DNA from 4 places in the Bradyrhizobium sp. 195 genome. Region 4 is predicted to be linked to each of the others. Evidence: predicted binding sites of a transcription regulator. Region 4 holds the regulator's gene; each other region holds the start of a gene.
The links. The regulator LexA, encoded in region 4, represses DNA repair genes until DNA is damaged. The targets are predictions, from matches to a motif close to TGTTCNNNNTGTGTTCNG.
Positions count from the first base shown of each region.

Region 1: IVB26_RS02650 (DNA recombination protein RmuC) is a predicted target of LexA. The motif match lies at 3,313-3,330, and genes of this name have one in related genera.
Region 2: recA (recombinase RecA) is a predicted target of LexA. The motif match lies at 3,078-3,095, and genes of this name have one in related genera.
Region 3: IVB26_RS21820 (single-stranded DNA-binding protein) is a predicted target of LexA. The motif match lies at 2,339-2,356, and genes of this name have one in related genera.

Region 1 is NZ_CP082161.1:581,432-589,284, forward strand. Features, by position in the region: gene IVB26_RS02640 (AmpG family muropeptide MFS transporter) at 83-1,447, opposite strand; partial or broken gene IVB26_RS02645 (GIY-YIG nuclease family protein) at 1,648-1,948, opposite strand; gene IVB26_RS02650 (DNA recombination protein RmuC) at 2,083-3,282, opposite strand; gene def (peptide deformylase) at 3,453-3,977, shown strand; gene fmt (methionyl-tRNA formyltransferase) at 4,176-5,099, shown strand; gene truA (tRNA pseudouridine(38-40) synthase TruA) at 5,213-5,950, shown strand; gene dapE (succinyl-diaminopimelate desuccinylase) at 6,125-7,291, opposite strand; gene IVB26_RS02675 (DUF805 domain-containing protein) at 7,288-7,853, opposite strand, start outside.
Region 2 is NZ_CP082161.1:5,696,743-5,704,595, forward strand. Features, by position in the region: gene IVB26_RS26710 (IS110 family RNA-guided transposase) at 1-87, shown strand, start outside; gene IVB26_RS26715 (hypothetical protein) at 115-738, opposite strand; gene IVB26_RS26720 (hypothetical protein) at 795-1,793, opposite strand; gene recA (recombinase RecA) at 1,898-2,986, opposite strand; gene IVB26_RS26730 (hypothetical protein) at 3,262-3,462, shown strand; gene IVB26_RS26735 (hypothetical protein) at 3,618-3,785, shown strand; gene IVB26_RS26740 (DUF2798 domain-containing protein) at 4,474-4,731, opposite strand; gene IVB26_RS26745 (hypothetical protein) at 5,059-5,259, shown strand; gene IVB26_RS26750 (DUF6894 family protein) at 5,376-5,609, shown strand; gene IVB26_RS26755 (hypothetical protein) at 5,634-5,888, opposite strand; gene IVB26_RS26760 (hypothetical protein) at 5,996-6,289, opposite strand; gene IVB26_RS26765 (PaaI family thioesterase) at 6,663-7,127, shown strand; gene IVB26_RS26770 (HdeA family protein) at 7,250-7,543, opposite strand.
Region 3 is NZ_CP082161.1:4,708,005-4,715,857, forward strand. Features, by position in the region: gene gyrA (DNA gyrase subunit A) at 1-1,332, opposite strand, end outside; gene IVB26_RS21820 (single-stranded DNA-binding protein) at 1,688-2,185, opposite strand; gene IVB26_RS21825 (outer membrane protein) at 2,632-3,381, shown strand; gene IVB26_RS21830 (outer membrane protein) at 3,610-4,308, shown strand; gene IVB26_RS21835 (outer membrane protein) at 4,533-5,285, shown strand; gene uvrA (excinuclease ABC subunit UvrA) at 5,570-7,853, shown strand, end outside.
Region 4 is NZ_CP082161.1:4,817,308-4,825,160, reverse strand. Features, by position in the region: gene IVB26_RS22370 (ComEC/Rec2 family competence protein) at 1-941, shown strand, start outside; gene IVB26_RS22365 (GAF domain-containing protein) at 952-1,893, opposite strand; gene IVB26_RS22360 (hypothetical protein) at 2,112-2,546, opposite strand; gene lexA (transcriptional repressor LexA) at 2,938-3,639, opposite strand; gene IVB26_RS22350 (molybdopterin molybdotransferase MoeA) at 3,816-5,027, opposite strand; gene IVB26_RS22345 (hypothetical protein) at 5,248-5,454, opposite strand; gene IVB26_RS22340 (HAD family hydrolase) at 5,624-6,247, opposite strand; gene IVB26_RS22335 (alpha-hydroxy acid oxidase) at 6,312-7,445, opposite strand; gene IVB26_RS22330 (S41 family peptidase) at 7,738-7,853, shown strand, end outside.

The sequences.
Region 1 (7,853 bases), 4.1 Mb from region 4:
ACCACCTGTTTCTGATCATGGCGTGATGGTGGGCACGGCGCTCCGCGCCTTTGCCCACCCTACGGCACCGCAGGCGTGGCGCTCACACCCTTACCGGCCCCAGCGCGTCGAAATGCCCGCGCTTCTGCAGCCAGGCCAGCAGCACCAGGCTAGGGATCGCCACCAGCACGCAGATCACGAAGAACAGCGGCCAGCCGGTCGCCGCAGCCACGAAGCCGGCGCCTGACGACAGATAAGTCCGTCCCACCGCCGCGAGCGCGGTGAGCAGCGCGTATTGCGTCGCCGTGTGCAGCGGGTTCTGGCACAGCGCGGAGAGATAGGCGACGAAGATCACGGTGCCGATGGCGCTGGTGAAATTCTCGGCGCAGATGGCGAAGGCCAGCGCCCATTGATTGGTGCCGACCACGGCCAGCCAGGAGAAGGACAGATTGGCCAGCGCCTGCACCACGCCGCCGATCCAGAGCGATGCCGCCAGCGGATAGCGCCGCGCGACGAAGCCGCCGGCAAAGCCTCCGATCAGGGTCGCAGCTAAGCCGACGCCCTTCACGATCGCCGCATAGTCGTTGCGGGTGAAGCCGAGGTCGATCACGAACGGCGCGGTCATCGTGCCTGAAAAGGCGTCGGTGAACTTGAACAATACGACAAAGGCGAGTGCGGCGAGCGCGTCCTTCCGTGACAAAAATTCCGAGAAAGCCCCGATCGCCGCGTGCAGCACCCGCGTGAACGCGGTCTCGGTTTTCGCAGCAGCTTCCGCCTGGACCGATTGCCCGGGCTCGGTCGCGGCCAGCGCCGTGATCGTCCCGATCAGCACCATCGCCGCCATCACCACATAGCCCCACATCCAGGCTGAGGTGCGGGTGATGCCGGTGCTTTCGAAACCGGAGACGATGAACAGCGCGCCCGCGGTCGAGACCAGCATGCCGATGCGATAGGCCGCGACGTAAGCGGCCATGCCGGCGGCCTGCTCGCTCTCCGGCAGGCTCTCGACGCGGAAGGCATCGACCACGATGTCCTGCGTCGATGACGTCGTCGCCACCAGCAGCGCGCCGAGCGCGACGTAGAACGGGGACTGCGCCGGGTCGGTCATCGCCAGCAGCAGGATGGCGACGATGAGGAGCAGCTGCGAGAACAGCAGCCAGCCGCGCCGCCGCCCGAAGGCTCGCGTGAACAGCGGAACATGCAGCGCATCGACCAACGGCGCCCACAGGAATTTCAGCGTGTAGGGTGTGCCGACCAGCGCGAACAGCCCGATGGTCTTGAGATCGACCCCGGCCTCGCGCATCCACACCAGCAGCGTCGAGCCCGACAGCGCCAGCGGCAGGCCGGAGGAGAAGCCGAGGAACAACACGATCAGCACCCGCGGTTGCAGGTACACGGCAAGACTTTCGCGCCAGGAGGTCCCAGGGGCGGAAGTCGCGGCGGGGGAAGTCGCGTCGGGTGCGGTCATGGGGTGGTGTTAGCAGATTCTGGGAGAAAAGACTCTGACGGTAGCCCGCGAGGCGGAAGCTCCCAACCCCCGCTCGCTGTCATCGTCCGCGAAGGCGGACGATCCAGTAATCACCAGCGTCTCGGTTCAATCACACCCGCCGCGGTGTACTGGATGCCCCGCCTTCGCGGGGCATGACAGCGTGGCGGAGTGAGACAGTATTATGGTGGGCCGGCAATCTCGTGATACAGATCGTCCCAATTCGGATTGTGCTGCTCGATCAATCGACCTTCCAGGCCCTGTTCCACTTCTTCAGCCGCTTCTTCCGTTTGATCGCATTCTCGGGATCGTCGAACCGCTCGAAGTAACCAATCTTGCGATGTCGTACTTCTCCGTAAAGCTCTCGATCACCTTCGACTTGTGCTGCGCTACTCGGCGAATGAGATCATTGGTCACGCCTATGTAAAGCGTGCCACCGATCTTGCTCGCGAGAATGTATACGTAGTAGCAGCGTCCGCCCATCTGCCGCTTCCCGCTCCGCCGTCATCGTCCGCGAAGGCGGACGATCCAGTAATCACCGGAGTCTCTGTTCAATCACACCCGCCGCGGCGTACTGGATGCCCCGCCTTCGCGGGGCATGACAGTGTGTGCCCGAATCACTCCCCCGCCTGGAGCTTCCGCGGAAACAGCTCGCCTGCGCCTGTGGCCACCAGCCGCGGTGCCTCCGGTGCGTCGCTCTTGCTGAAATCGAGTTCCTCGATTCGTCCTGCACGCTTCTCGATCTTGTCGGCGGAGATGAGGATCTGGCGGACGTCCTCGTTCGCATCGGAAAAATGCTTCTGCAGTTTGACCACGCGGTCGCGCAGGCGGCCGAGGTCGTCGCCGAGCTTGATCACTTCGGTCTGGATCTGGTCGGCGGCATCGCGCATGCGCGCGTCCTTCATGATCTGCTGCATCACCTGGATCGCGAGCATCAGGAGCGAGGGCGACACCAGCACGACGCGGGCGCGGTAGGCTTTTTGAATCACGTCGTCGAAGCCGTCGTGGATCTCGGCGTAGACCGATTCCGACGGCACGAACATCAGCGCCATCTCCTGGGTCTCGCCGGTGACGAGGTATTTTTCCGCGATGTCGCTGACATGCTTCATCACGTCGCCGCGCAGGCGCTGCGTGGCAACGCGCCGCTCCTCGTCGGTGCGGGCGTCGTGCAGGGCCGTCATCGCCTCCAGCGGAAACTTTGCGTCGATGCAGAGCGGGCGTTGGTCCGGCAGGAACACGACGCAATCGGGCCGCTTGCCGGTCGAGAGCGTGAACTGGAACTCGTAGGCGCCTTTGGGAAGGCCGTCCTGGACGATCGCCTCCATCCGCGCCTGACCGAAAGCGCCGCGCGACTGCTTGTTGGCGAGTACGTCCCGCAAGGTGGTCACCTGCGTGGTGAGGTCGGTGAGGTTCTTGTGGGCACTGTCGATGATGCCGAGCCGCTCGTGCAGGGCGCGCAGGCTCTCCATGGTGTTGCGGGTCGAATGTTCCATGGACTGGCCGACGCGATGGGTCACCGAATCCAGCCGCTCGTTGACCGCCCGCGCCATGTCGGCCTGGCGGCCGGCCAGCGCCTGGGTCATGGCGTCGACCCTTCCAGAGGATTCGCTTTGGGCGCGCAGCACCTCACTCAGCCGCTCCTCGAGCTCGTCGGCCCGGATTGCGTGCGCCATCGCGAGTTCCGCGCCGCGTTGGCCAGAGCGCGCGATCACCACCGCGATCACCACCAGCAGGATGAGGACGAGCGCACCGAAGCTGATCAGCGCATCGATGGTGCGCACCGGCCAGTCGCCAATCAGGAAAATAATCTCGTTCATGTGCCCTTCTAGCGCGATTCGCCGATATTCGCGAACGAAGAGGGAACGACAGGGGTTAACCGCCCCCTAATTTTTATGGTTAACGAAAAGCGAAGTTTTATGGTTAGTGAGGGGTTAACGGGGTTCCCCGCCGCATTGACCGCATCCGGCATGCGGCTTAAATCGCGGCCATGGCCCTCAGAGAAATCATCATCCTGCCCGACAAGCAGCTGCGTCTGGTCTCCAAGCCGATCGAGAAGGTCACGGCCGAGATCCGCAAGCTTGCCGACGACATGTTCGAGACCATGTACGACGCGCCCGGCATTGGCCTCGCCGCGATCCAGATCGCGCAGCCGCTGCGGCTGATCACCATGGACCTCGCCAAGCGCGACGAGAACGGCGAGACCACGCCGCTGCCGCGCGTCTTCATCAACCCCGAGATCATCGCCTCGTCCGAGGAACTGTCGGTCTACGAGGAAGGCTGCCTCTCGATCCCCGAATATTACGAGGAGGTCGAGCGCCCTGCGAAGGTGCGCGTGCGCTTCACCGATCTCGACGGCAAGGTGCACGAGGAGGACGCCGAAGGCCTCTACGCCACCTGCATCCAGCATGAGATCGACCACCTCAACGGCGTGCTGTTCGTCGACTATCTGTCGAAGCTGAAGCGCGACCGCGTGATGAAGAAGTTCGAAAAGGCCGCCAAGCGGGCGGAGTGAGTTGTAAGCAACTGGCGTTGCCGCACGCTCCTCTGCGCTCCCTCCCCCCTTGCGGGGGAGGGCGGGGGAGAGGGGTAGCGCAGCAAAAGGTTTGTCTGGGGGCGAAGACTCCGCGCTCACGCCGATAGAGCGCGTCGTGTGACACCCCTCTCCCTAACCCTCCCCCGCAAGGGGGGAGGGAACGCAGCGAGTCTGTTGATGCCTCTCCGCCTCATCTTCATGGGCACGCCCGATTTCTCCGTGCCGACGCTGCTCGAGCTGGTCGCGCATGGCCACGAGATCGTCGCCGTCTACACCCGCGCGCCGAAGCCGGGCGGGCGGCGCGGCCTGCAGTTGCAGCCGACGCCGGTCGAGGAAGCCGCGCGAAAACTCGGCGTGTCCGTGCTGACGCCGAAGACGCTGAAGACCGAGGAAGCGCTGGCGGAGTTCAATGCGTTCGACGCCGATGCGGCCGTCGTCGTTGCCTACGGCATGATCCTGCCGCAGGCGATCCTCGATGCGCCCAAGCTCGGCTGCTACAACCTGCACGCTTCGCTGCTGCCGCGCTGGCGCGGCGCCGCGCCCATCAACCGCGCGATCATGGCTGATGATGCCGAGAGCGGCGTGATGGTGATGAAGATGGATGTCGGCTTGGATACCGGCGACGTCGCGATGGCCGAGCGTCTTGCCATCACGGACAGCATGACCGCGGTCGATCTGCATGACCGTCTGTCCCGGCTCGGTGCCGACCTGATGGTGCGAGCCATGGCCGCGCTCGCCCGCGGCGGGCTGCAGCTCAAGAAGCAGAGCGAGGACGGCGTCACCTACGCCGCCAAGATCGACAAGGCCGAGGCGCGGATCGACTGGAGCAAGCCTGCGCGTGCCGTGCTGCGCCACATCCACGGCCTCTCGCCGTTCCCCGGCGCATGGGCCGAGCTTGAAAATGCGCGCGTAAAGCTCCTGCGCTGTGAGCTGGCGAAGGGCTCGGGTGCGCCGGGCGAGGTGCTCGACGATCAGCTCACGATCGCCTGCGGCGAGGGAGCGATCCGTATCATCGAGCTGCAGCGTGAGGGTAAGGGCCGGATGCAGGCCGCGGACTTTTTGCGTGGTGTGCCGCTGAAGGCGGGAGCTAAATTCACCTAACGCTGTCATACCCCGCGAAGGCGGGGTATCCAGTACACCGAGACTTCTGAGATGAACCGAACCGTCACGGCGTACTGGATCGTCCGCCTGCGCGGACGATGACACCGGGAACGATGCCCCGCTACAAGCTCACCATCGAATATGACGGCGCGCCGTTCTTCGGCTGGCAGGTGCAGGAGACGCTGCCTTCGGTGCAGGGCGCGTTGGAGGCAGCCGTGAAGGCGATGACCGGCGCGGATCTCCGCGTGCATGGCGCGGGCCGCACCGATGCCGGCGTGCATGCGCGCGGCCAGGTCGCGCATGTCGATGTCGACAAGCCGTTTCCACCGGGCCGTTTTCGCGACGGGCTCAATGCGCATCTGCGCCCGCATCCGATCGCGGTGCTGGAAGCCGAGATCGTGCCTGACAGTTTCGAGGCGCGCTTCTCCGCGGTGAAACGCCACTACCGCTACCGCGTCATCAATACGCGCGCCAATCTCGCCCTCGACATCGGTCATGCCTGGCGTGTGCCGCGCAAGCTCGATGCCGACGCGATGCACGCGGCGGCGCAACGTCTGCTCGGCAAGCACGATTTCACCACCTTCCGCGATACCGAGTGCCAGGCCAAGTCGCCGGAGAAGACGCTCGATCAGCTCGACGTGATGCGCGACGGCCGCGAGATCACGATCATCACCTCGGCGCGCTCGTTCCTGCACAGCCAGGTCCGCTCGATGGTGGGATCGCTGGTCTGGGTCGGCGAAGGACGCTGGACCGCCGACGATCTCTCCGCAGCACTGGAAGCCCGCAACCGCGCAGCGTGTGGCATCGTCGCCCCGCCGGACGGGCTGTATCTGATGAAGGTGGATTATTGAGGGGGTGTGAGGGGAGCGGAGAGCGCGCGCTCACCACGCCCTCGCTGTCATTCCCCGCGAAGGCGGGGAATCCAGTACGCCGCGGCTCCCCGACTCAATCACTGCTGTCTCTGGAATACTGGATCGTCCGCCTTCGCGGACGATGACAGCGGAGAATGGGGCGGCAGTCGCGCCCTACCCAAAATACCGCGTCAAAATCCCGCGATACACCTTCGTCAGCTTCTCCAGATCAGCCACCGGCACGCGCTCGTCGACTTGATGCATGGTCTGGCCGACCAAGCCGAACTCGATCACCGGACAATAGCTCGAGATGAAGCGCGCATCCGACGTGCCACCGCTCGTCGACAGCTCCGGCCTGCGGCCGGTCACCTCCTCGATCGCGGCCACCGCGAGATCGGTGAACGGGCCGGGCTTGGTCACGAACACGTTGGAGTTCGAGGGTTCCCAGACGATGCGGGCCTTGATGCGGTTGCCGCAGGCTTTGGCGAGACGCGTCTCGACCAGTTCGCGCAGGCTCGCCTGGGTGTGGTTATCGTTATAGCGAATATTGAACTTTGCGCGGGCCTCGCCGGGAATGACGTTGTTGGCCTTGTTGCCGACGTCCACCGAAGTGAATTCGAGATTGGACGCCTGGAACTGCGCGCTGCCATGGTCGAGCGGCTCGTCGGAGATCGCGATGATCAGGCGCGAGATATCCGGCACCGGATTGGAGGCGCGATGCGGATAGGCGACGTGGCCCTGCACGCCGTCCACGTAAAGCGTGCCGGATTGCGAGCCGCGGCGGCCGACCTTGATGGTGTCGCCGAGCGTCTCGACATTGGAGGGCTCGCCGAGCACGCAATGATCGAACGTCTCGCCGCGATCGCCGGCCCATTTGAGCAGCTTGATGGTGCCGTTGATGGAGACGTCTTCCTCGTCGCCGGTGATCAGGAAGGAAATCGAGCCTGTTCCATCGGCGCGCGGCTTGCCGCCATTGGCGGCGAGATGCTCCAGCACAGCTGCCACCGAGCAGGCGATGCCGCCCTTCATGTCGACCGCGCCGCGGCCGTGCAGGACACCGTCCTTCACCTCGCCGGAGAACGCGCCGACGCTCCAGGCGCTCTCGTCGCCCGGCGGCACCACGTCGGTATGGCCGGCAAAGGTGATGTGCGGGCCGTCGTTGCCGATCCGCGCATAGAGATTGTCGACGTCGGCAGTGCCTTCCTCGCTGAAGGTCACGCGGTGGCAAATGAAGCCGGCGGCACCGAGGGCTTTTTCAAGCACCCCGAGGGCGCCGGCGTCTTCAGGGGTTACCGAGGGGCAGCGGATGAGATCGCGGGCAATGGAGAGGGCATCGGTCATGCGCCCCGCTTAACATGCATGCCGCCGGGTGGGCTAGCACTGGGCGGGACAATTTCGATCTCGCGGCTCTGGTCCCAGCTATTGGCAGAGGGCGATACGGCGGCGTCCTCGACCTTGGCCAATGGATCAGGACCGAACCGGTTGTGGCCCTCGTTGCCCGGCATGCAGAACATCTCGACGAACCCCCACAGCCACAGGCTTGAGGCGGTGAGGCTGAACGGAAGCATCGAGCGGGCGTCAGGCAACAGGTTCGAGAACTGACTGTACAGGCCGGGTACGACGCAGAACGGGATGATCCACCAGCCGCTCCTGTCACGATCATGCAGCCGCTTGATCGTGGTCGCCAGGAAGATCCATGAGAACAGCGCCAGGCCGGATGACTTCAGGATCGTATCCGTGCGGTCAAATGAGGCCGGCGAGCGATAGGTCCGGGGATCGACCAGCTTGAAGAGTTCGTCGAGGCCGAAGTCGAAATCGATCTTCAGGGATAGCTTCAACGCGCCTTCGGCGCCGACGAGATGGATCACCTGACTGATGACGCCGAGCAGCGCCGCCAACAGCG
Region 2 (7,853 bases), 880 kb from region 4:
GCACTAATCGCCTGCGCCAGGAAACTCCTGATCTACGCCAATACTGTCGTACAACGCGGCACGCCCTGGACCGAAAAAGTCGCCTAGCCTTTAATGGTTGCTACGCTCCTTAGCTCAAGGCGCAATCAACAACCGGCTTTCGCGGTCCCACCGCCACAGCCGTTCGTTGGTGAGTTCGGTCCCGCCCCACCAGCGCTTGATCGGGTTGTGACGCCACATGTCGTCTTCGCGCGCGAAAACTGAACGCCCGAGTTCAGTCAGCGTGACCTTCCACTCGCTTCTGCCGAAATAACGATCGTCATTGTCGAACGCCGGATCGCCCAACAAGACCGGCGGCGCCGAATGTGCCCCAAGTTCGAGCAAGGCATCGTGCGCGTCGTTTTCGTCGAACACATCGCGCATCCACCGCGCCTCGGTGACACGCCTTTGCACGAGTTGATCGTTCGGCCGAGGATCGGACCACACTTCGATCGAGTCGAACTTTTCGCAGAGCTGAAGGAAACCAATGTCCGGCGAGCCGAAGTCCATCAGCCAATTTCGTTCCACGCCGTCGAGCCAATGATCGCCCCTTCTGGAGTGCTTCGCGGAACGTGGCTCCAGCCCCATCGCGAGCTCCTCTTCGGATGGCAATGGGCCCCGGACGTATCGAAGGGAAAAGCTGAGGGCGATGTTCGCCAGGTTAGAGCGGTCGAGCACCGCGGCTGCTCCACCGTTCGTCGCCAGGATCAGATGTGACATGATCGACTTTCAAAATTGATACGCAATACGGGAGTATACTGAGCAACACGCAGGCCTTAGTCAGGCGCGATCAACAACCGGCTCTCGCGATCCCAGCGCCAGAGCTGTTCGTTGGTGAGGAGCGTACCACCCCACCAACGCCGGATCGGATTGTGACGGCGGAAATCCTCCCGGCCCTCCAGAACCGCTTTGCCGAATTCGGTCAGCGACGGCCGGCTCCGGCGATAAGCGGCGTTGCGACCGCGCGCATCGTGCGGGGCCAGAGTGGCGAGCTTCGGGTCGAGACCGGTGATCGCCGGCATCGGGCCGGACCCAAGCCCTTCGAGCAACGGACCAAGCTCCCACTGGTCGAACACGCGCGTCTCGAGCAGTCCGCCCGGCTGAAACAGCTCCTTCGTGCGGTTGTGGCCCCTCGCAATCAGGTCGAGAAGCCCCGATTCCGTCGCGCCCAGCCCATTGATGGTTGACGGCAGTTCTGCCAGCAAGTGCTCCATCGCCGGCGTCAGGAAAGGCAGCCTGGGCAGTTCGCGGCCCAGCAATCCGAAACAGAGCTCCGGTGTAGGTGCCCGGTAAGCTTCCCAGGCCATGCGGCCGGCCTCGAAGTCAGGCTCTGCTACGTCGAACGCCCGCACGGCACGGTCGCGCAGCCTCGCACCGCCCGATTCGAGCAGATCGAAATCGACGAGGCTCAATTTCAGGCGCTCGCCCATGTAGGATTGAGAGCGCAGGTAATCGAGACTCCAGACCAGCTGCAATTGATCGTTCGGACGGGGATCAAACCACAGCTCGATGAGATCGAAGCCGTAGGCCTTGCAGAACCAATCCAGCGGGAGCTGCTTGTGCGCGAGGCCGGTCTCGGGAGACCGCGGAACAAGATCGGACCACTGCGCCTCTGGATCGTCTCTGTAAGAGCGACCGGTAAAGTATCTTTCGAGGTGGTGCGACGTCGGCAGCGGTCCCCAGACGAAGCGAAAGATCAGGGGCACGACCATGTCGGCGCGACCGATATAGGTGAGACCGACTCCGGACGAACTGGTCAGGATCAGACGCTTCATCTCACCACCTGATCAACGCAACGCAAAACGAAACGGGCACTGACGACGTCGGCAACTCAACGTCTTCAGCGCCCGCTCCTCGCGAAAAACTTTCGCGTTAAGGCTTACTCTTCCGCCGGCTCCTCGCCGTCGGCGTCGCTCTCGGGCGTGCCGGCCAGGATCTGCTCGGAGATCAGGCCGGAGTTCTGGCGGATCGAGGTCTCGATCTTGGCGGTGATGTCGGGGTTGGCCTTCAAAAACGCTTTCGAGTTCTCGCGGCCCTGGCCGAGGCGCTGGCTGTCATAGGAGAACCAGGCGCCGGACTTTTCGACGATGCCGGCCTTGACGCCGAGATCGAGGATCTCGCCCATCTTGGACACGCCCTCGCCGTACATGATGTCGAACTCGACCTGCTTGAAGGGCGGCGCCAGCTTGTTCTTCACCACCTTGACGCGTGTGGTGTTGCCGACCACCTCGTCGCGCTCCTTGATCGCGCCGATGCGGCGGATGTCGAGGCGGACGGAGGCGTAAAATTTCAGCGCGTTGCCGCCGGTGGTGGTCTCGGGCGAGCCGTACATCACACCGATCTTCATGCGGATCTGGTTGATGAAGATCACCATGGTGTTGGACTTGTTGATCGAGGCCGTCAGCTTCCGCAGCGCCTGGCTCATCAACCGCGCTTGAAGTCCCGGCAGCGCATCGCCCATCTCGCCTTCAAGCTCGGCCTTCGGCACCAGCGCCGCAACCGAATCGATCACCATCACGTCGACCGCGCCCGATCGCACCAGCGTGTCGCAGATTTCCAGCGCCTGCTCGCCGGTGTCCGGCTGCGAGATCAGGAGCTCGTCGATGTTGACCCCGAGCTTCCTCGCATAGACCGGGTCGAGCGCGTGCTCGGCGTCGATGAAAGCGCAGATACCACCCTTCTTCTGTGCTTCCGCCACCGTATGCAGCGCCAGCGTGGTCTTGCCCGAGGATTCCGGCCCGTAGATCTCGACGATACGTCCCTTGGGCAGGCCGCCGATGCCGAGCGCGATATCGAGCCCGAGCGAACCGGAGGACACTGCCTCGATGTCCATGGAGCGGTCGTTCTTGCCGAGCTTCATCACCGAGCCCTTGCCGAATTGGCGCTCGATCTGAGAGAGCGCGGCGGCCAGAGCTTTACTCTTGTCCATGGAAGATCCTTCGACGATACGCAGGGCAGTGGCGGACATTGGGTCGTGCTCCTTATGGCGAGGATTCGCGTGAGGGACAAACGGTTGCGAGGCGGCTCGGCGATAAAAGCAATGTACCCCATTTGTTCTAGGTTCGCAATATGTTCTTTTGCGGTTTTGGGCATTCCACCCATGGGCGCGTTATGCGCACAACTGAACAGACGCCGTTCCGATTCTGGATCCTAATCTCATCATCACCGCACGGACCGTGGCTGCTATCGGTGACGAGAACGCCGACTGCGCTCCCGCCCTCCTCACACGGACAGGGGCGTGCCATGTTCAAGCGACGACGTTTCAAACAACAACTGACCCTTCAAGACCGGCTCTCCGCATGGGTGAAGCAGGTCAAGGCGGACGCCTCCAGGCTTCCACCCGGTCCTGAAAGGGACGCCCTGCTCAAGAAGGCCCGCCAGGCCGAGCTGGCCAATCATCTGCACGACTGGGTCAAATCCCCCGGCCTGCAACCGCCGAAATAGCAGAGCAGCCGCGACGTCCTTGCCCGACTAAAACTGACGTCCGTCAAAGACGCGGCCGCGCGTCGCCGTCATAATTCCGCAATCGTACGGCACCGAACCTTTTCGCGGTCTGGGGCCTTCTTCAGGATGAGACCGCAACTCTGGGGACCTCAGTCATGACCGAAGACAAACACCGCGAAACGATCAGGCGCAATCCGCTGCTCGAGGCGGCGCATGAGGAGATGATCAAGTTCGAGCGCAAGGAAAACGAGTTTCGCAAGAGGGATCGCGAAGAGCGCGCCAGCGAGCTCCATCTTCCCCTGAACGACATCAAGATCCACTGAAGCTCGCCGGGGCCGCTTCGAAACTGGTGACGCCGCGCCGGCGGTCCGGCTTGCGGGGCCCTCTCGCCAACCGCGCAGAGCTGGCCGCTAGCGATCGCCTTGTCCCCCCAAGGGGGCCGCATCGCACGCCAAGATGACGCGGAAGGCCCGCAGGTCATGCGCAACGGTATCTAAACACTACCTTCAAGCCACTGAGAGAACAACAGAATTTCCATGCGGCCTACTGTGCATGGGGTTGTTTTCCAGTTTTGCGAAGGGCGCCACGCCCGTGCCCTCGATCATCGCAGGGCACGGGCGCCACGCCCGTGCGCCTGTCCTACAGCAGCGCCAGCAGCACGAGGCCGATCACCAGCACCACGAAGCCAGCCGCTGTCGCGGCGGCGAATGACCGCTCTACGTTATCCATGATGCCACCCCGTTGCCGGCGTGCCACGTTTCCCCCATGGCGGCGCCGAACGGTTTGGAATCTTGCCGACGGGTGTGTCCGCAGTTGTGCGAACGGATGTCGAAATTGGGACGGGTGCGGGGCCAGTCTGCGGCCTCAGCATCGCGCCCGGAAATCTGTCTGCCGCCTGTCAGGCTGCCGTAAGCGGAGCCCGCTAGGGTGATGCGGCTATGGTGTTGCAGCCCAGCACCTCAGCCTCCAATAACTTTCTGCCCCGCTTGGCTCTCCCCAGGCGGGGTTTTTTTAAGCCTGGCTGCCGGCGCGCGGTTCCCGCTCCTCCTGCGTCAGGCGCAGCGCGAAGGCGCGGATCGCGGGCGCCGCCAACAGCAAGATCGGCAGCATCGCGGCCCAGGCGATCAGCCACGACACCATCCAGTGCCCAACGAAGATCATCGCACTGTCCGCGGGAAGGCTGGCGATCCCTGCCGCGATCAGCGAGGTCAATCCGGACTGGATGATTCCGAAGACGAAGTGACTGTAGCGGCGGGGAATGCCGAGCATGACGGGCCCATGTTGCTTGCCGTTACACGCCAAGCAAAGCACATGCCGCAGCATGGAATCGGTCCCTGGCGGGCCCACGGGCCGGTCTCGGTACGTGAACGCACCGGGACGTAAGCTCAGGAACTCTGTTCATGGTCGGAGAACCACGGGGATCCGACAGTCTCGCTGACGGACCGGAGTCTTAAACACGGCTTCACTTGTTTCGGGGCGCGCGCTTTCGAGAGATCCTTGAACTATCCGGGGCTTACCGACAGATTTAGCTTGTCTCGGGAATATTGAGACGACCAGCATGTTTGCAATCTTGGACGTGAATCGTGGGAGGTCGCCATGAATCACAGGGGCATCGAGTTCACCGTCGCCAAGACGGCGATTCCCGGAATCTGGCAATGGCAGTTCCGGATCGGCGAGCAGATCAAGTCCGGCAGGACCGAGACGAAAATCGATCTGCTCGCGATCCGGCGCGTGCAGCTGCGCATCGATCGGGAGCTGAAGCGATCGGCCGAAAGGCCGCCAGAACCCGCCGGATGAAATCCGCGGCATCATCCGTAGCCGCCCGGAATTGATCTGACGCTGGTTTGGGATTGGAGTGCGCGCGCCCATGGCCCTGGGGACGAGGCCATCACGCGCGCTATTCGGTGCCAGCCATGCCGCTCTATTTCTTTCGAATCCGGAATGGCCGCTATTCCGGCTGCGCCGATCAGGCGACGGAATTTGCCGATCGCGATTCGGCCTGGAAAGAAATGACCAGTGTCTGCGCCGACATGACCGCCGGCCTTGCGCGCAAGCTCCAGGAAAATTCCGAATGGCACATGGAGCTGCTGGACGAGGCCAAGGAGCCCGTGTTCCGGATCCGCATCGTTGCCGAGACCCTCGACTAGCAAGGTCTGCGGATCAGGCCCGTTTCAGTCCGCGCTGGGCAGCCGCCGCATGGTGAATTCGATGTCGCCGCCGGGCAGTTCGCGCCAGGTCTCGACCGCGCTCATATAGCCGGCCTTGGGGTAGCGGGCGAAGAAGGCCTGCGCCCGTTCCCGCGCCGCCGCACGCGGCAGCGTGAAGGTCTCGCGCAGATAGCCGTCGCCGACCGTTTGGCCGGGCTTGCCGGCCGGCTTGCGCCGGCGCGCCATCCGCTCGGCAAGATCCCGCGGGCGATCGGCCATGCCCTGCTCTCCTCTACGCAATACGCTCGACCAAATGTAGGGAGCGGATCGGATCAAGAGGAGTCCCAATCGGAGGCGTCGTTGCAGCCCCCGATCGGGCCATGCGATCAATTGGCGGCCGTGCCGGACTTCTTCTTCGGCGCGCTGGTTGCGGCCGAGGCCTTCGGCGCCGCGGTCTGCTTCGGCGGATCGGAGCGCATGCCGCCCCAGGGATCGTTGGACGCCTTGGTGTCCGGAATCTTCTTCAGCGTCTCCTTATAGGCCTTGTCACGCTCGGCTTCAGCGGCCCTCTCCTCCGGGGTCTTGCTCGGGGCGTCCTGCAGCAAATTGAGCTGGGGCATTTGCGCGTAGGCAGGTCCCGCCACCACGGCCAGCACCGCGGCCAAACGGAAAAGCTTCATCGTCTACTCCTTGATCATCCATGAGGCACGGATCGCCCGCGTCTCGTCATCCTTGTCGTCGCCGGTCGCGGCCGCCGGGGCCGTTCGGGCCCGTTAGAGCCGATCCGATCGGCACGATTTGGGCGCATGCAGCCAATCGTCCCAGATCGGACCGCACTTGGTGCAGCCGCTCAGCGCCAGGCCGAGCGCGACCATAGAGAAGACGAGGACACACCGACGCAACATCATCCACCCCTACCCAAGCGAGCCATCATATCGGCCCAAGTCAGGCATTTTCAAGCCGACGGGACCGGTGCGAGACCGGGTGACTTTGCCGCGCCGATGCGCGCACAATGGGACGAAACATCAGTCAATACAGGAGAGCGCGACAGCAATGCAAATGCAGCCAGACGCCGAATTCGGCCTCCCCGACGCCAGACGCATCCTCGGCGAGGTTTTTGCGCCCTGGGTCCAGGATCTCAACCTCGCGGTCGAGCGCATCGAGCACGCGCAGCCGGCGGATGTGGCGGACTGGCAGCCGGGCGCGCTCCTGCGCATGCCGTTTTCGGAGCGGCTGTGCCGGAACGGCGGCGTGGTCTGCGGCCAGGCCCTGATGGCGCTCGCCGACACCGCGATGGTGATCGCGATCCTCGCTGCCAATCGCGGCTATCGCCCCATGACCACGGTCGACCAGACCACGCATTTCATGCGCGCGGTCTCCTCAATGGACGTGCTGGCGGACGCGCGCGTGGTGCGGCTCGGGCGTACCATGAGCTTTGGCCGCGTCACGCTGCTCTCGGCTGCCGACAACAAGCCGGTGGCGATGGTGTCGAGCGCGTTCGCTATGCTGCCGGGCTGAGCATCAGCTCAAAAGACGAGAGCCGCGCGAGCGCAAAGCGCACCGCGGCTCTCCATCGCGTTTGCATCGAAGCGAGAGGCCGAAGCGCGATTGCAGTTGCGCTTCGGCCCGCACGATTCAAATCACTTGCCGAGCACTTCGTCGGCCGCGGTGACGATGCTGGCGGTCGGATTCTTTCCGCAATAGGCACCGAATTTCTTGGCGTTCTCGATGAACACGTCGGTGTCGATGATCGCGTTGTCCTCGTCGCCCTTGTACCAGCCGTCCATCCAGGTCAGCACGACCTGGATATTGTCTTCGCCGCTCTCGAGGAACTGCTTGCAGCTCATGGTCGAGAGGTCCCACTTGACGGCGTGGGCGGGCATCGACGACAGCGAGAACGCGGCGGCGAGCAGAAGCGAAAGCGTGGTCTTCATCGGAATCTCCATCGGCGCGTAACGCCATAAAAGAAGGGCTTGTGAGTAAAGTCGGCGGGAAGTGACTGGCCGCTCCAGCGTCGCAATCGAAGTCTGAAGCGCTGTGCAAGTAGCGCCAGTATTGAGGAGTGACAAGCGCGTCGGCCTCGCCTTCGTGCAATAATGCGCACGATGTGAACGAGCGTTCGCATCGCAGCCACAGCAAGGTTATGATTGCGTGACGCCGCGACGGCGCTGCCCTGCAAGCGCGGCGATCGCGGGCACCTCTTCGTCGATCCCGTGAGTGAAGCCGCCTCAGAAGCAACGATCG
Region 3 (7,853 bases), 110 kb from region 4:
GCTGATGCGATGGCGCGGATCGTCGATCAGCGTTAGCATGTCCTCGACGTCCCGTGCGGGCCAGTCGCGCGACATCAGGCTGTCGCGGGCGGTGGTCGGGTCGGGCGAGGTCCGGATCACGCGGATCATCTCGTCGATATTGGCGACCGCGATCGCGAGACCGACGAGGATGTGCGCGCGATCGCGCGCCTTGGCCAACAGGTACTTGGTGCGCCGCGTGACGACCCGCTCGCCGAAGTCGACGAAGATGGCCAGCAGGTCCTTCAGATGCATGATCCGCGGACGGCCGCTGTCGAGCGCCACCATGTTGACGCCGAAGCTGGTCTGCAGCGGCGTGAATCTGTACAGCTGGTTCAGCACCACATCCGGCACGGCGTCGCGCTTCAACTCGATGACGACGCGGTAGCCATCGCGATCGGATTCATCGCGCAGGTCGCCGATGCCCTCGATCTTCTTTTCCTTGACCAGCTCGGCGATGCGCTCGACCATCGTCGCCTTGTTCACCTGGTAGGGAATCTCGGTGACGATGATCGCCTCGCGCTCCTTGCGGATGGTCTCGATCGCGACCTTGCCGCGCATCACGATCGAGCCGCGGCCGAGGTGGTAGGCCGAGCGGATACCCTGCCGTCCCAGGATGACGCCGCCGGTCGGGAAATCCGGTCCCGGCACGATGTTGATGAGCTCGTCGATGGTGAGCGCGGGGTTGTCGATCAGCGCGACGCAGGCGTCGATGACCTCGCCGAGATTGTGCGGCGGGATGTTGGTCGCCATGCCGACCGCGATGCCGCCCGCACCGTTGACGAGAAGGTTCGGGAACTTGGCCGGCAAGACCGATGGTTCGGTCTCGTTGTTGTCGTAGTTCGGCTGGAAGTCGACGGTGTCCTTGTCGATGTCGGCCAGCAGCGCCAGCGCCGCCTTTGTCAGGCGGGCTTCGGTGTAACGATAGGCGGCCGGGGGATCGCCGTCGACCGAGCCGAAATTGCCCTGGCCGTCGATCAGCGGCACGCGCATGGAGAAGTCTTGCGCCATCCGGACCATGGCGTCGTAGATCGACTGGTCGCCATGCGGATGATACTTACCGATGACGTCACCGACCACGCGGGCGGACTTGACGTACTTCTTGTCTGGCGTGTGCCCCTGCTCGTTCATCGAGAACAGGATGCGGCGGTGCACCGGCTTCAGACCGTCGCGGGCATCAGGCAGCGCCCGCGCCACGATCACGCTCATGGCGTAGTCGAGATAGGACTTCTTCATCTCCTCGAAGATGGAGACGGGGCGAATATCCGAGGGTTGCGCCGGCTGGTCGCCGGGCTTGTCGTCGTCGTCAGCCAAGGGGAAATCCGGTGAGGTTTTATCTGGGAATCATATAGCGCATCGAGCCCCTGATAACCACCCTTGCAGGCTCCAGGGAAGCGCTTTTTCCGTCTATTTTTCCAATAGCTTACGGCGTTGCGGGGAGCGTCTCGGACAGCCCTGGAACAGGCCTTCCGAAATCGCCGCTGACACCCTCGTCGATCGCGCGGCGAGCGCATGTCATCGGCCTGTTTTGCGCTGGCGCCGTCCGACTTCAACTCAAATATGAAGCGGGCCCGGAAATCCCGAGCCCTTCCTGTCGATTAGTAAAGTTTGCTGACACGACGTGGAAGGCGCGGCTCAATCGGCCAGCGCCCTGATCGTCCGATCGCCCTCAGAACGGGATATCGTCGTCCATGTCGCTGTTGCGGCCACCGCCGCCGGCGGCAACGGGACGGCGCGGTGCGCTGCTGACGGGTCCGGAGGAGCCGAAATCGCCGCCCGGCTCATCGCCGAAGCTGCCGCCTCCACCGCCGCCGCCGCGGCCGTCGAGCATCGTGAGAGTCGAGTTGAAGCCCTGGAGCACCACCTCTGTCGAGTACTTCTCGACGCCGCTCTGATCGGTCCATTTGCGGGTCTGGAGCGCGCCCTCGATGTAAACCTTGGCGCCCTTCTTCAGGTACTGTTCGGCGACCTTGCAGAGACCCTCATTGAAGATCACGACGCGGTGCCACTCGGTCTTCTCCTTGCGCTCGCCGGAGTTCTTGTCGCGCCAGGTCTCCGAGGTGGCGATGCTCAGATTCGCAATCGGCCGCCCGTCCTGGGTGCGGCGGATTTCAGGATCCTTGCCGAGATTTCCAACCAGAATGACCTTATTGACGCTTCCCGCCATCGCCGCTCTCCACTCCGAATGCCACTGAATTCAAAAGGCCGAGCGCACTACCCGCGTTCCTCTGCGCCTGTTGAGGCGACCCTATACACTTGCAGGCGCCGCTCAGCCCGTCACCCCAGGGTTATCCCCACTATATAGCACCGACCGGAAATTTGTTCCAGATTTGTTCCTACGGAATCAATCGCCAAATGTGGAGACGGAATGGCATCTAAATGGCGCCGCGATGGCAATTGGGATGGAACCAGACCGAGTTCCCACAAATGCCAAATACCACTTAACATTCATTAAGTTAGGACCAAGTCGATTACACCCAACTGTTGCGCTCCGGGCACGGACTCTGCCGCAGAATCGAGCTATCGTCGTGCCTGGAATTGATGCAATGGGCCTCGCGCCTGATAGTCCGCCTTGGGGAACTCAGAGAGGCGGACACGACTGGGGAGATTACAATGAAGAAGATCCTGATCGGCTTCGTCGGCGCGGTTGCGCTGACCGTCTCGGCTCCGGCCGGTGCTGCGGACCTCGCAGCCCGTCCCTATACCAAGGCGCCGGTCGCGCCGCCCGCTCCGATCTATACCTGGACCGGCTTCTACGTCGGTGTGCAGGGCGGCGGTGCCTGGGGCCGCAGCGACGAAACCTTCTTTGGCGCTCCGAATACGGCGATATTTGCTGGAAGTCAGAACTACGACACCACCGGCGGCTTTGTCGGTGGGGTGTTCGGCTACAACTGGCAGGCGGCCAACTGGGTGTTCGGCATCGAGGGCGACTATCATTGGGCTGACATCAACGGTCGTTCGGCCGAAATCAATGCCGGCCTCGGCGACACCTATTTCACGAGAATCCGCGGCTTCGGCGACATCAAGGGCCGTCTCGGCTACTCGACCGGCCCCGCTCTCTTGTTCGTCAGCGGTGGCGCTGCGGTCGGCGACATTCAGCACCGTTATGATGGCATCCCCGGAAACGTCTTCATCCAGAACAACACCCGCTGGGGTTGGACCGTCGGCGCCGGCGCGGAATACATGTTCGCTCCGAACTGGTCGGCCAAGGTCGAATACAACTACATCGACTTCGGCAGCAGCACGATCCAGTACTCCGCAGTGCCCACCAACCGCTCCGAGTGGACCGATACCGTTCACACCGTCAAGGCAGGCGTGAACTATCACTTCAACTGGGGCGGGCTGGGCACCACCAGGTACTGATATCCCTCTGACATCATTGAAGTCTAAGGCCGGCCTCGCGCCGGCCTTTTTCGTTTGACCGCAAGCCGGATGAGTCAGTCACGCTTACGTTTTGGGTACCCTGTGGCTTTTTGGAGACACAACTTGCGGCTTTGGTGGTGTAAGTACGGCGTCAGTTGGACACAGAGTCCGCTGCCCTTCCGCCCGCGGAAGGCAACAACAGAAACTGGGACTGGGATTAAGTTGAAAATGAAGAAGGTTTTGTTGGCTTCGGCCTGTTTGTTCGCTCTGGCGGCCCCCGCTTCGGCTGCTGACCTCGCGGCCCGCCCCTACACCAAGGCTCCGATCGCTCCGATGGCTTCGGTCTACAACTGGACCGGTTTCTATCTCGGTGTCGTCGGTGGCGGCGCCTGGGAAAGCGGTTCCGGCGACCCCCGGATGAAGGGCGGCTTCGTCGGCGGCACCGGCGGCTACAACTGGCAGACCGGCAACGTCGTGTTCGGCATCGAGGCTGATGGCTCGTGGGCCGACGTCAGCGCCTCGGCGTCCACTCCGGTTCTCGTTGGCGGCGCCATCGTCCCGTTTACGGTGACCTCGCGCATCGACGCGCTCGGCACCGTGCGCGGCCGTCTCGGCTGGGCCGTCAACAACGTCCTGTTCTACGGCACAGGTGGTTACGCCTGGATCGACAACAAGATCACCGCCGGCACGCCTGGCCTGACCTTCTCCGAGTCCAAGTGGCATTCGGGTTGGACCGTCGGCGCTGGCATCGAGGCCTTCTTCGCTCCGCAGTGGTCGGTCAAGGGCGAGTACCTCTATCGCAGCCTGGGCGGCGAGACCTATTTCTCGGGCATCGGCGCTCCGGTTAACACCGGCACCCTCAACCTCCACACCGTGCAGGTCGGCGTGAACTATCACTTCGGCGCCCCGGTGGTCGCCAAGTACTAAGTCAACGCTCCAACGCTTCGCGTTACGAAAGGCCGGCCTCGCGCCGGCCTTTTTGTTTGTCCGCGACAACCCGCTTGCTGGCCAGCGTTTTTGGAGAGATGTGGCGCCCGGGTGACACAACCTTTGGCTTCAATGGTATAAAACAATGGCATTGGTCGGGCATAGGTCCGCTGCTCTTCCGCTTTTTGGAAGGCAAAAACGAGAAACGGAACTGGGGAATCGATATGAAGAAGATTTTGCTGGCTTCGGCCGGTTTGTTCGTACTCAGCGCGCTGGCACCGGCCTCGGCGGCCGATTTGGCGGCCCGCCCCTACACCAAGGCTCCGGTCGCGCCGATCGCAATGTATAATTGGAGCGGTTTCTACATCGGCATCAACGGCGGTGGCGCCTCGAGCCGCAATTGCTGGGATGTCAACAATATCTTCGGCATTGCAGGACCAGACACGCCCGAAGGCTGTCACAATGCAACCGGCGGCGTCGTCGGTGGCCAGGTCGGTTATCGCTGGCAGTCGGCCAACTGGGTGTTTGGTCTCGAAGCTCAGGGCGACTGGGCCAACCTGAAGGGCTCCAATACGAGCTTGGTGCTTGGGCCGCCCGCGCTGGTCAACCAGACCAAGATCGATGCGCTGGGCCTGTTCACCGGCCAGATCGGCTACGCCTGGAACAACGTGCTCTGGTATGTGAAGGGCGGCGCGGCCGTCACGCACGCCAAATATAACGGTCTGCTGGGCGGCGTCGTCCTCGATAGCGCCAGCGAAACGCGCTGGGGCGGCGCGGTCGGCACCGGCGTGGAATTCGGTTTCGCCCCGAACTGGTCCGTCGCGATCGAGTACGACCATCTGTTCATGGGCCGCCGCAACAACTCGTTCACGATTCTCGGTGTCAACGACCGCATCGACCGTATCAAGCAGGACGTCGACATGGGCACCGTCCGCCTCAACTACACCTTTGGCGGCCCGGTGGTCGCCCGGTATTGATCGGAAGTCCCGATCTACCGACGTCACATCGTCACGAAAGGCCGGCCTTGCGCCGGCCTTTTTGTTTGGGCGGACACGTCCCGCGAGGTTCCGCCCGCCCCGCTCCTGCCAGATGCCGCCAGCGCGCCAACATTCCGTTGACGATTCGCAACTCCCTCTGGAAATCCGCCCGCGTTCTTCCTACGTTCGCTGCCAACCCCATCGGCGCCGATCCCGGTTCCGGGCGAAGCGCGCCTTGACGTTGGCGCGATCGCGAGCCTTTGGGCTCCTTGAGGGCAACTCGGATGGATGAAGTGATTAAGGCGAAGCGCCACCAGCAGAACGCGGGCTCCAGCCTGCGCGCAATTACGATCCGTGGCGCGCGCGAGCACAACCTCAAGAACATCGATGTCGAGATTCCCCGCGACAAGCTGGTGGTGTTCACCGGCCTGTCAGGCTCCGGAAAATCCTCGCTCGCCTTCGACACGATCTACGCCGAGGGCCAGCGCCGCTACGTCGAATCGTTGTCGGCCTACGCGCGTCAGTTCCTGGAGATGATGCAGAAGCCTGACGTCGACCAGATCGACGGCCTGTCGCCGGCGATCTCGATCGAGCAGAAGACGACCTCGAAGAACCCTCGCTCCACCGTCGGCACCGTCACCGAGATCTACGACTACATGCGCCTGCTCTGGGCGCGCGTCGGCGTGCCCTATTCGCCGGCCACGGGCCTTCCGATCGAGAGCCAGACCGTCTCGCAGATGGTCGACCGCGTGCTGGCGCTGCCCGAGGGCACCCGTCTCTATCTGCTCGCGCCGGTCGTGCGCGGCCGCAAGGGCGAGTACCGCAAGGAGCTCGCCGAATGGCTCAAGAAGGGCTTTCAGCGCGTCAAGATCGACGGCACCTTTCATGAGCTGGCGGAAGCGCCGACGCTCGACAAGAAATTCCCGCATGACATCGACGTCGTCGTCGATCGCATCGTGGTGCGCGCCGACATCGGCCAGCGTCTCGCCGAGAGCTTTGAGACCGCGCTGAAGCTCGCCGAGGGCCTGGCCGTCGTCGAGTTCGCCGACGCGCCGGCGGCGGCACCCGCCGAAGAGAAAGAGAAAAAGAAGACCGCGAAGATCCACGACAAGAGCGGTCCCGAGCGCATGCTGTTCTCGGAAAAGTTCGCCTGCCCGGTCTCCGGCTTCACCATTCCCGAGGTCGAGCCCAGGCTCTTTTCCTTCAACAACCCCTACGGCGCCTGCCCCGCCTGCGGCGGCCTCGGCGTCGAGCAGCATGTCGACGAGGATCTCGTGATCCCCGACAAGGAGCTCGCGATCGGCAAGGGCGCGATCGCGCCCTGGGCGAAATCGTCCTCGCCTTATTACGTGCAGACGCTGACCGCGCTCGGCAAGCACTACAAATTCACGCTGACCACCAAGTGGAAGGATCTGCCGAAGAAGACGCAGAACGCGATCCTTCATGGCTCCGGCGAGGACGAGATCAAGTTCTCCTACGAGGACGGGGTACGTTCCTACGACACCAAGAAGCCGTTCGAGGGCGTCATCACCAACATCAACCGCCGCTATCGCGAAACCGAAAGCGAGTGGGCGCGCGAGGAGCTGGCGAAGTATTTCCACGACGTGCCATGCGAGGGCTGCAAGGGTTTCCGCCTCAAGCCCGAGGCGCTCTGCGTCAAGATCGGGACCAAGCATATCGGCGAGATCTCGGAGCTGTCGGTCAGGAAGGCCGGCGAATGGTTCGAGACCGTGCCCGACGCGCTGAACGCGCAGCAGAACGAGATCGCCGGCCGCATCCTCAAGGAGATCCGCGAGCGCCTCACCTTCCTGCTCGACGTCGGCCTCAACTACCTCACCTTGTCTCGCTCCTCCGGCACGCTGTCCGGCGGCGAGAGCCAGCGCATTCGCCTGGCCTCGCAGATCGGCTCTGGCCTGACAGGCGTGCTCTACGTGCTCGACGAGCCCTCGATCGGCCTGCACCAACGCGACAACGCCCGCCTGCTCGACACCCTCAAGCGGCTGCGCGACCTCGGCAACACCGTGATCGTGGTCGAGCATGACGAGGACGCCATCCTCCTCGCCGACCACGTCCTCGACATCGGCCCCGGCGCCGGCATGCATGGCGGCAACATCATCGCCGAAGGCACGCCCGCCGAGATCATGCGCAATCCGAAATCGCTCACCGGCAAGTACCTGACCGGCGAGCTCGAGGTCGAGGTGCCGGAGCGGCGCCCGCCGAACCATCGCCGCACCATCAAGGTGGTCAACGCGCGCGGCAATAACCTCAAGAACGTCACCGCCGAGATTCCGCTCGGCCTGTTCACGGCCGTCACCGGCGTCTCCGGCGGCGGCAAGTCGACGCTGCTGATCGACACGCTCTACAAGTCGATCGCCCGCAAGCTGAACAACGCCAGCGAAGGCGCCGCCCCGCACGACCGCATCGAGGGCTTGGAGCATATCGACAAGATCATCGATATCGACCAGTCGCCGATCGGCCGCACCCCGCGCTCGAATCCGGCGACCTATACCGGCGCCTTCACGCCGATTCGCGAATGGTTCGCCGGCCTGCCCGAGTCCAAGGCGCGCG
Region 4 (7,853 bases):
TCGCGATGCTGTTCCTGGCCTCGCTGATCGCGGGGCTTGCGACCACGCCCTATGCCGCCTTCCACTTCCACCGCGTTACGCCTTACGGCGTGCTTGCCAATCTCGGCGCGATGCCGGTGGTCTCCGCGCTGGTGATGCCGGCGGGCCTGTTGGGACTGCTCGCGGCGCCCTTCGGGCTCGATGGCGTGTTCTGGTGGCTGATGGGGATCGGCATCGACTGGATGGTCGCGGTCTCGCGCTGGGTGGCGGCCTTGCCGGGCGCGGTCGGCCGCATCCCCGCATTTGGTATCGCGCCGCTGATTGCGGCAAGCCTTGGGATCATCGTGATGGGGCTGTTGCGCACGCCCCTGCGCTGGTGCGGTGCCATGGTGCTGCTGGCCTCCATCGCCTGGGGCCTGTCGGTGCGCCAGCCCGATATCCTGATTGCCGGGGACGGCGCGAGCGTTGCGGTGCGCGGCGGGGACGGGCGGTTGCACCTGATCAGGACGGGCAAGGATAGTTTCTTGCTGAGGGAGTGGCTAGCGGCCGACGCCGATCCGCGCGATGCCGGCACTAGCGCGTTGGCCGAGCGCGTGTCGTGCGACGAGTCCGGATGCGTGACGCCGCTCGCCGACGGGCGGCTGGTCGCGCTGGCTTCGCGCATCGACGCGTTGGCGGACGATTGCAGCCGGGCCACGCTGGTGGTGACGTCACGGCCCGCGCCGCCCGATTGCGCGGCGATGGTGGTGGATCGGCAGCGGCTCGTTCGCCAGGGTGCGCTGGCTCTGACACAGCGTGGCGATGGTTTTTCGGTTCAGGCGGTGAGGGCGAGAGGCACGAACCGCCCGTGGTTACCGGCCGGTGCCGGCGAAGGTGATTTCGACGGCAGCCTTGCGCCGAAGGCGGCGCCCCGCAACCGGGACGCAACGCCATCAGAGACCGACCCGCAGGCCGACGATTGACGCGATTGATTTACAGATACCAGGCCAGCACGGCTTCCAGCCTTGCGTTGCCGATGACCGGCAGGGCCACCATCCGGCTCAACCCGGCTGCGCAGGCCTCGGAGCCGGCGATCGAGCCGTCATCGGTGAGATCGTCGTTGAGCACTGGCATGCCGGCGGCCCAGGCGCCGCCGATGCTGCCTTCGCCCCAGGCAATGGATTGCGTCGCATAGCGTGCGGCAAGGTCGGTGTGCGCGCTGCAATCGCCGGCACGCAGGACCAGCGCCGAACGGGCCTCGTTCGGGACCCAGATCTCGACGCGTCGCGCGATCGGCGTTGCCTGCGCGGAGAGGAATGTCAGAACCCAGGTTTGGTCGGTGCCGGTCCGGTAGGGCACGCCGACCCCCAAATTGATCCCGATCTTGGCCGCGTCCTCCCAGCGCAGGAAGCTCCTGGCGTCGTGCAGGTCCTTGATAATCAGTGGCAGACCCGCCTTCCAGGTGCGTCCGGGCAGGCCGAAGCCGCGAGGAAACGTGGTGTGGCGGGAGTTGAATTCGAACATGTCCGCCGTGCCGTAATAGCCGTCGACAAGCGCCATCTCGTGGGAGCGATCAGGATCGTTGTGCCAGAGTTCGATCGCGCCGACATGCGCCTCGTCGTCGCCGCAGAACAGCACCATCACGGCTTGCAGAAATTCGCCTGCAAACACCGGCACGGCCACGCCGCAGGTGAGGCCGGCCGCGAGCGCCTGATCGGTGCGCTTGAAATAGGAGTTGGCGAATGTCGTGAGGATGACGGGATGGCCAGAGGCCCAGGCCTTGCCTGGAAGCCCCTCGTCATATCCGAAATGCAGCTCTGCGCTGGCGGTCTTGAATGCGGACAGGCCTTCGTCGTAGAGGCCGCCGCCGAATTCCAGCCGCATGCGCGTCCGGTCAGGTATCCAGAGTTCAACGACGCGAATGAAGGTCTTCATCGAGCTGTCCGCCGCCTCAAACCACGACAGCATCGGACATTTGGCTGCGGAGCGGACGTTCAAAATTCAGGCAGGACGGGTTAAACTTCGTGCGGCGACGATGTGCGGCGGCGGGTCTCGCCGATCGATTTTCGTGAAACACAAACCCGCCGGGCTCGCCGGCCTCGGCCGGCGATGGCATTTCAATCCTGGCCCGACCTATTGTCGGTCGAGTGGCGTCAGCCGATCGGCAGGCGCGTGACCGTCGGCCGGCCGTCGGCGATGATCTGCGGCTTGTGCTCGCGCTCGCTGACGGGCTGGGTCACCGGCAGTTGCAGCACGGTTGCGCGCTGGCCTTCGACGAGTTGCGTCACCAGCACGTATTTGCCATCCGGGAATTCGATCGCGTCGTGATGGCGATCGGGAATGTGCGGATCGATCTTGCCGAACTTGCCGACGCGCGAATTGACGGTGCGCGTCCAGATCCAGCGATTGTCGTAACGGACGTTGTCGGCGAAGGCGAGCTCCGTCCCCGGCAGCAGGCAGACGGCCACGGTCGGATCGGCCGCAGAAGCAAAACCACGCGTCGAGGTGCCGCGGAACGTTGTCGACACGATCGTCTCGCCGACTTCGGCGGGGCGCGATGCAACGGCATGCAGGCTGTAGTCACACATCGGGTGCTCCTCATGCGAAGATAGCAACCCGCGCCTCCCTCGGAGGCGCAAGCCTCTATCAGAGTGGAAGCAGACAACGCTCTGCTTGGTTGTAGGCAAATCTGCGGCTGGCACGCGGGATGCGATCAAATTATCTTTTCGAATCCGCGAGGAACAAAGCTCACATCAATGCATTCGGCAAAGACGAGCGTTAGCGGCCCGCGCGCGCCGATGTATCATTGTCTGCTCGAGGCCTCGAGACCGAAAAGTGACGAGTGCTTGGCGGCGACACGCCGGGGCGTCGCGCTGGAAGGGGCCGGACAATCTGCGCAAGACCAGAAGACTGCCCAGCAGGAGCGGATCAGATCCGCTCCAATCGGAATCATTGGTATCGAATGACCGCCGAGGGGTCTCAGTACTTCCGGTAAAGCCCGATCAGCTTGCCCTGAATTTTCACGCGGTTCGGCGGCAGGATGCGCACCTCATAAGCGGCATTGGCGGGTTCGAGTGCGATCGAGGCGCCGCGGCGGCGGAAGCGCTTGAGCGTGGCCTCCTCGTCGTCGATCAGCGCCACCACGATGTCACCGGTATCGGCGCTCTCGTTGCGCTGGATCAGCGCCATGTCGCCGTCGAGGATACCGGCCTCGACCATGGAATCGCCGCGCACTTCGAGGGCGTAGTGCTCGCCGGAGCCGAGCATGTCAGGCGGCACGCTGATGGTGTGGCTGCGGGTCTGCAACGCCTCGATCGGCGTGCCGGCCGCGATGCGGCCCATCACGGGCACTGCAACGGGCCGCTCGCCCTCGTCCACGGCCGGGCTGGAGCTCGCGCGGACCTTGCCGAGATTGCCCTCGATGACGCTCGGCGTGAAGCCGCGTCGGTTGCCGGCGGCAGCTTGAAGCTCCGGCAGCTTGATCACTTCGATGGCGCGGGCGCGGTTGGGCAGGCGGCGGATGAAGCCGCGCTCCTCGAGCGCGGTGATCAGGCGGTGAATGCCTGACTTCGAGCGCAGGTCGAGCGCATCCTTCATCTCGTCGAAGGAGGGCGGCACGCCGCTTTCCTTCAAGCGTTCGCTGATGAACCGCAGAAGCTCGTATTGTTTGCGCGTTAACATCTCGACCAAAGTCCCCCGGTTGATGTCGTTCGATTCCGAGACGATGAATTCAGCGATAAGCCGCTGCATGCTCGAAACAAATCATGAACGGACACTATATGTTCGATACATGTTCCGCAACTGCTTAATTTACCGTGAACAGAGGCAAACTCGCGGAATGCGTGTGGCCGCGCAGTTCAGACGGGGAGCCGCAGCACCTCGCAAGGGCTGCCGGCCTCGGCCTTCGGGGCGAACGGTGGGCGGACGAGAAGTACCTGTGCTGCAGCGAGATTCGCAAGCAGAGAGGAGTCCTGATGACTGACGGGAACGGCGACGAGCGTGCCGTCGTCGCGCAGCTCCAGCCGCGCGCGCAGATAATCCTCGCGCTGGTCGTTGGCGCCGAGATCGCGGCCCAGCACGGCGCGCTCGCGACGATGATGGATCACTGAACGGCCCGACAGCGCGCGAATCAGCGGCACCATGAACAGGAAGGCGCAGACGTAGGAGGACACGGGATTGCCGGGCAGGCCGATCACACCCATCGCGCCGAGCCGTCCGTGCATCATCGGCTTGCCGGGCCGAATCGCGATCTTCCAGAACGCCATCGAGATGCCTTCGTCCAGGAGCGCCTGCTGGACCAGATCGTGGTCGCCGACCGACGCGCCGCCGGTCGTGATCAGGATGTCGGTACCGCTCTCGCGGGCGCGACGGATGCCGGCGGAGGTGGCTGCAAGCGTATCGGCGGCAACGCCGAGGTCGATGGTCTCGGCGCCCTCGCTGCGGGCTAGAGCGTGCAGGGCGTAGCCATTGGAATAGACGATCTGGCCGTGCCCGGGCGTTGAGCCCGGCATCACCAGTTCGTCGCCGGTGGCGAGGATCGCGACCTTCGGACGGCGGCAGACGGCGAGATGCGGGTGATTCATTCCGGCTGCGAGCGCGAGGTCGCGCTCTGTCAGACGGGTTCCTTTGCGCAAGAGCACGTCGCCCTCGCGGAAGTCGACGCCTGCCGGGCGGATGTGCCGTCCGGCGATCGCGGCTTCCTTGATCGTGACGCTATCGCCGTCCGCGACGGTGTCCTCCTGGATCACGACCGCGTCCGCACCGTCGGGAATGACGCCGCCCGTGAAGATCCGTACGGCTTCGCCGGCACCGACCGTTCCTGCGAAAGGACGGCCCGCCGCGACCTCGCCGATGACCGTCAGCCGGGAATCGATCGTTGCCGCATCGGCGGCGCGCACGGCATAGCCGTCCATCGCCGACATCGCTTGCGGCGGCTGCGTGCGCCGCGCCGCGACGTCGCGCGCGAGCACGCGATGGTAGGCCTCGTCGAGGGAGGCCTTCTGTTCGGGCAGTGGCTCTGCACCCGCCAGCACCGCGGCAAGCGCGTCCGAAACCGGCATCAGGGCCACGGGCTAAACTCCTGCTGAGCACATTGGTAAATGGCCGGCGAGAGTTCTATCCGAGTGCGGGCGCGAGGCAAAGCAGCACGCAGGGTGATTTATCCTGCGTGGCCTCAGCAGTGGAGGAGGCGGCTCAATTCCGTCGCGGCATGATCCGGAAGGCGAGACAGACCGGGATGAGGATGGCCATGGCGAGCACGAGAAGGACGAATGCCACGGCCAGCATCGGTCAACTCCCGCTCGGTCGGCCCGAGCCGTCGTTCAGTGCGACGTCGGGAGCTTTGGGACCTTGATCCTTGTCGGGCAGAGGGTCGGCCTGAGACTTCAGGTCGGCGGCCTTGCTGATCAGCTTGGCGGAAAGGTCAGAATCCGAGGTGGTTCTTGCGAATTCAAGCAGGAGAGAGGCTTGCTTGGTGAGATAGGTTTTGCCCAGCACGTCGATAAGTCCGATGTAGAAGTCCCAACCGACTCATGAGTCCGAAGGGTGGCATTCCGTTCCCGGAACTCTGTACAAAAATGCACAAAGGGTTTGGGTTCCTCATGTTCCGCAGATTTGGTCCCGGGAACCGGGGCGTGCGGTGGGCTCGCGCTGGGACCGTTTAGCCTCAGATTCCTAGGGCCTTCAAGGCGTTCCCGACATCGCGCGGCGACGTGACATGCACGGCGGTCAGGCCGCGCGCCTGCGCTCCCTCGATGTTCTCGGCGAGATCGTCGAAGAACACGATGCGCTCCGCTGGCACGCCGATCGCCGCGACGACATGGTCGAAAGCCTCCGCATCCGGTTTGCGCAGGCCGATGCTGGAAGACAAATACAGTCCGCGGAAATGGCCGAGCAGATCGGCATATTCCTTCGAGAAATAGTCGACGTGCGGCCGGTTGGTGTTGGAGAAGGCGTAGAGCGGCATCTGCTTCGCCGCGCGCGGCAACAACTCGGCGATATCCGGCATTTCGCCGGCGAAGATCGCGTTCCAGCCCTCCAGGAACTGGGCGTCCGAAATGCCGATTCCGAGCGAAGCACGTAGCGAGGCGAAATAATCCTCGTCGCTGATCTTGCCGACCTCGTGCAGCCGGTAGGCCTCGTCACGCACATAGCGCGCGACAATGGATTCGGGCTGGCAGCCGGCATGCCCCGCCCAGCAGGCGATCGCCTTGGAGAAGTCGATGTCGAGCACCACGCGCCCGAGATCGAACAAAAGCGCATCGGCGCTGCCGGGAGAGAGCGATGTCACCTGCGTCCTTTCACTTCGATATCGGCAAGAGTTCGGCAAGAGTCGGCAAGTCACTATCGACAAGTCAGTATCGATAAGGCTCGTGGTCGAACAGCGGGAACGCGCTGAACACGCTCGGCGCGTTGGTGGCGGTCGCCGGATGCAGGCAGGATTTGTCGACTTCGGCAAACGAAGTGGCGCCCAAGAGGCCGAGGCAGCGCAGCACTTCGTCCTCCATGAGCTCCAGCATCCGTGTGATGCCGGCTTCGCCGGCCGCCGCCAGTGCCCAACATTGCATCCGGCCGATGCCGACGAGGTCTGCGCCTGCCGCGATCGCCTTGACGATATCGGTGCCGCGACAGATGCCGCCGTCTACCATGATCTTGGCGCGACCCTTCACGGCCTCGACGATTTCGGGCAGCACATGCATGGCGCCGCGGCCATGGTCGAGCTGGCGTCCGCCATGGTTGGAGACGTAGATCCATTCGACGCCGTGATCGACCGCGATCAGGGCGTCCTCCGCGGTGGCGATGCCCTTCAGGATCAGCGGGATCTTGAACTTGTCCTTGACCATCTTCACGGTCCGCCACTCCAGGCCCTTCTGGAAATCGCCGCCGGTGGCGCGCAGGCGGCTCTCGCGAACGTAGCGCTTGGCGATGTCACGTTCGCGACGGCTGTAATGGGCGGTGTCGACGGTCAGACAGAAGGCGGCATAGGCGTTCTTCTCGGCACGGCTGACGACATCGGCAACGAAGGCGTCGTCGCCGCGGACATAGAGCTGATAGAGCCGCAGCGCATCGGGGGCCATCTCGGCGGTCTTCTCCAGGCCGGGCTCGGACACCGAACTCAGCATGTGCGCGGCACCGAAGGTGCCGGCGCCGCGCGCAACGCTGGCCGCGCCATCCGGATCGAAGATCTCGAGCGCGCCGACGGGGGCGAGCACCACCGGCAGGCGCATCTTGCGGCCGAACTGCTGAACCGAGCCGTCCACCTTGCGGACGTCGCGCAGCACGCGCGGGCGAAAGGCGATCTCGTCCAGCGCCATGCGGTTGCGGCGCATCGTGGTTTCGGTCTCGGCGGCGCCGACAATGTAGTCCCAGGCGTTCTGGTTGAGGTTGGCCCGCGCTTTCCGGATGAATTCGTGCAGGTTCTGGAACGGCTCGTTGCTGGCGCCGAGTTCGACGTTCCGTTCCGGCCGGATGCGGGGTGCTTCGTTCATTGTTATCCTCCCGAGAATTTGAAGCCTTATGTCATCGCCTAACCCGTCCAGCCCTCCAAAACTATCCTAAAATCGCATAGCTGCGAGGCGTAGACCGGCCCACCGATTCCCCTTGCGGGCGGACCAGTCCTGCAACGTTGCCAAAAGTTTAGGCCCGAACGAAGCGATTTCTGCGGAGGTACCCGCCCGCGTGGCGTCCCGGCCTTGAAGAAACCAGAATGGTATTGTGAGAAACGGACTGGATCGCCAATTGCATGGCGCCCCAAAGCCCCAAGCGAAAAGGTCAGACTACATGCGGAAATCCCTGCTGTTCCCTCTGGGCGCGCTCACCGGAGCGTCTCTGACCTTTCTGGTAGCCAGCCCCCACGGCGGCGTATGGGCGGCGCGGGCGGCAGCGGGTGCGAATGA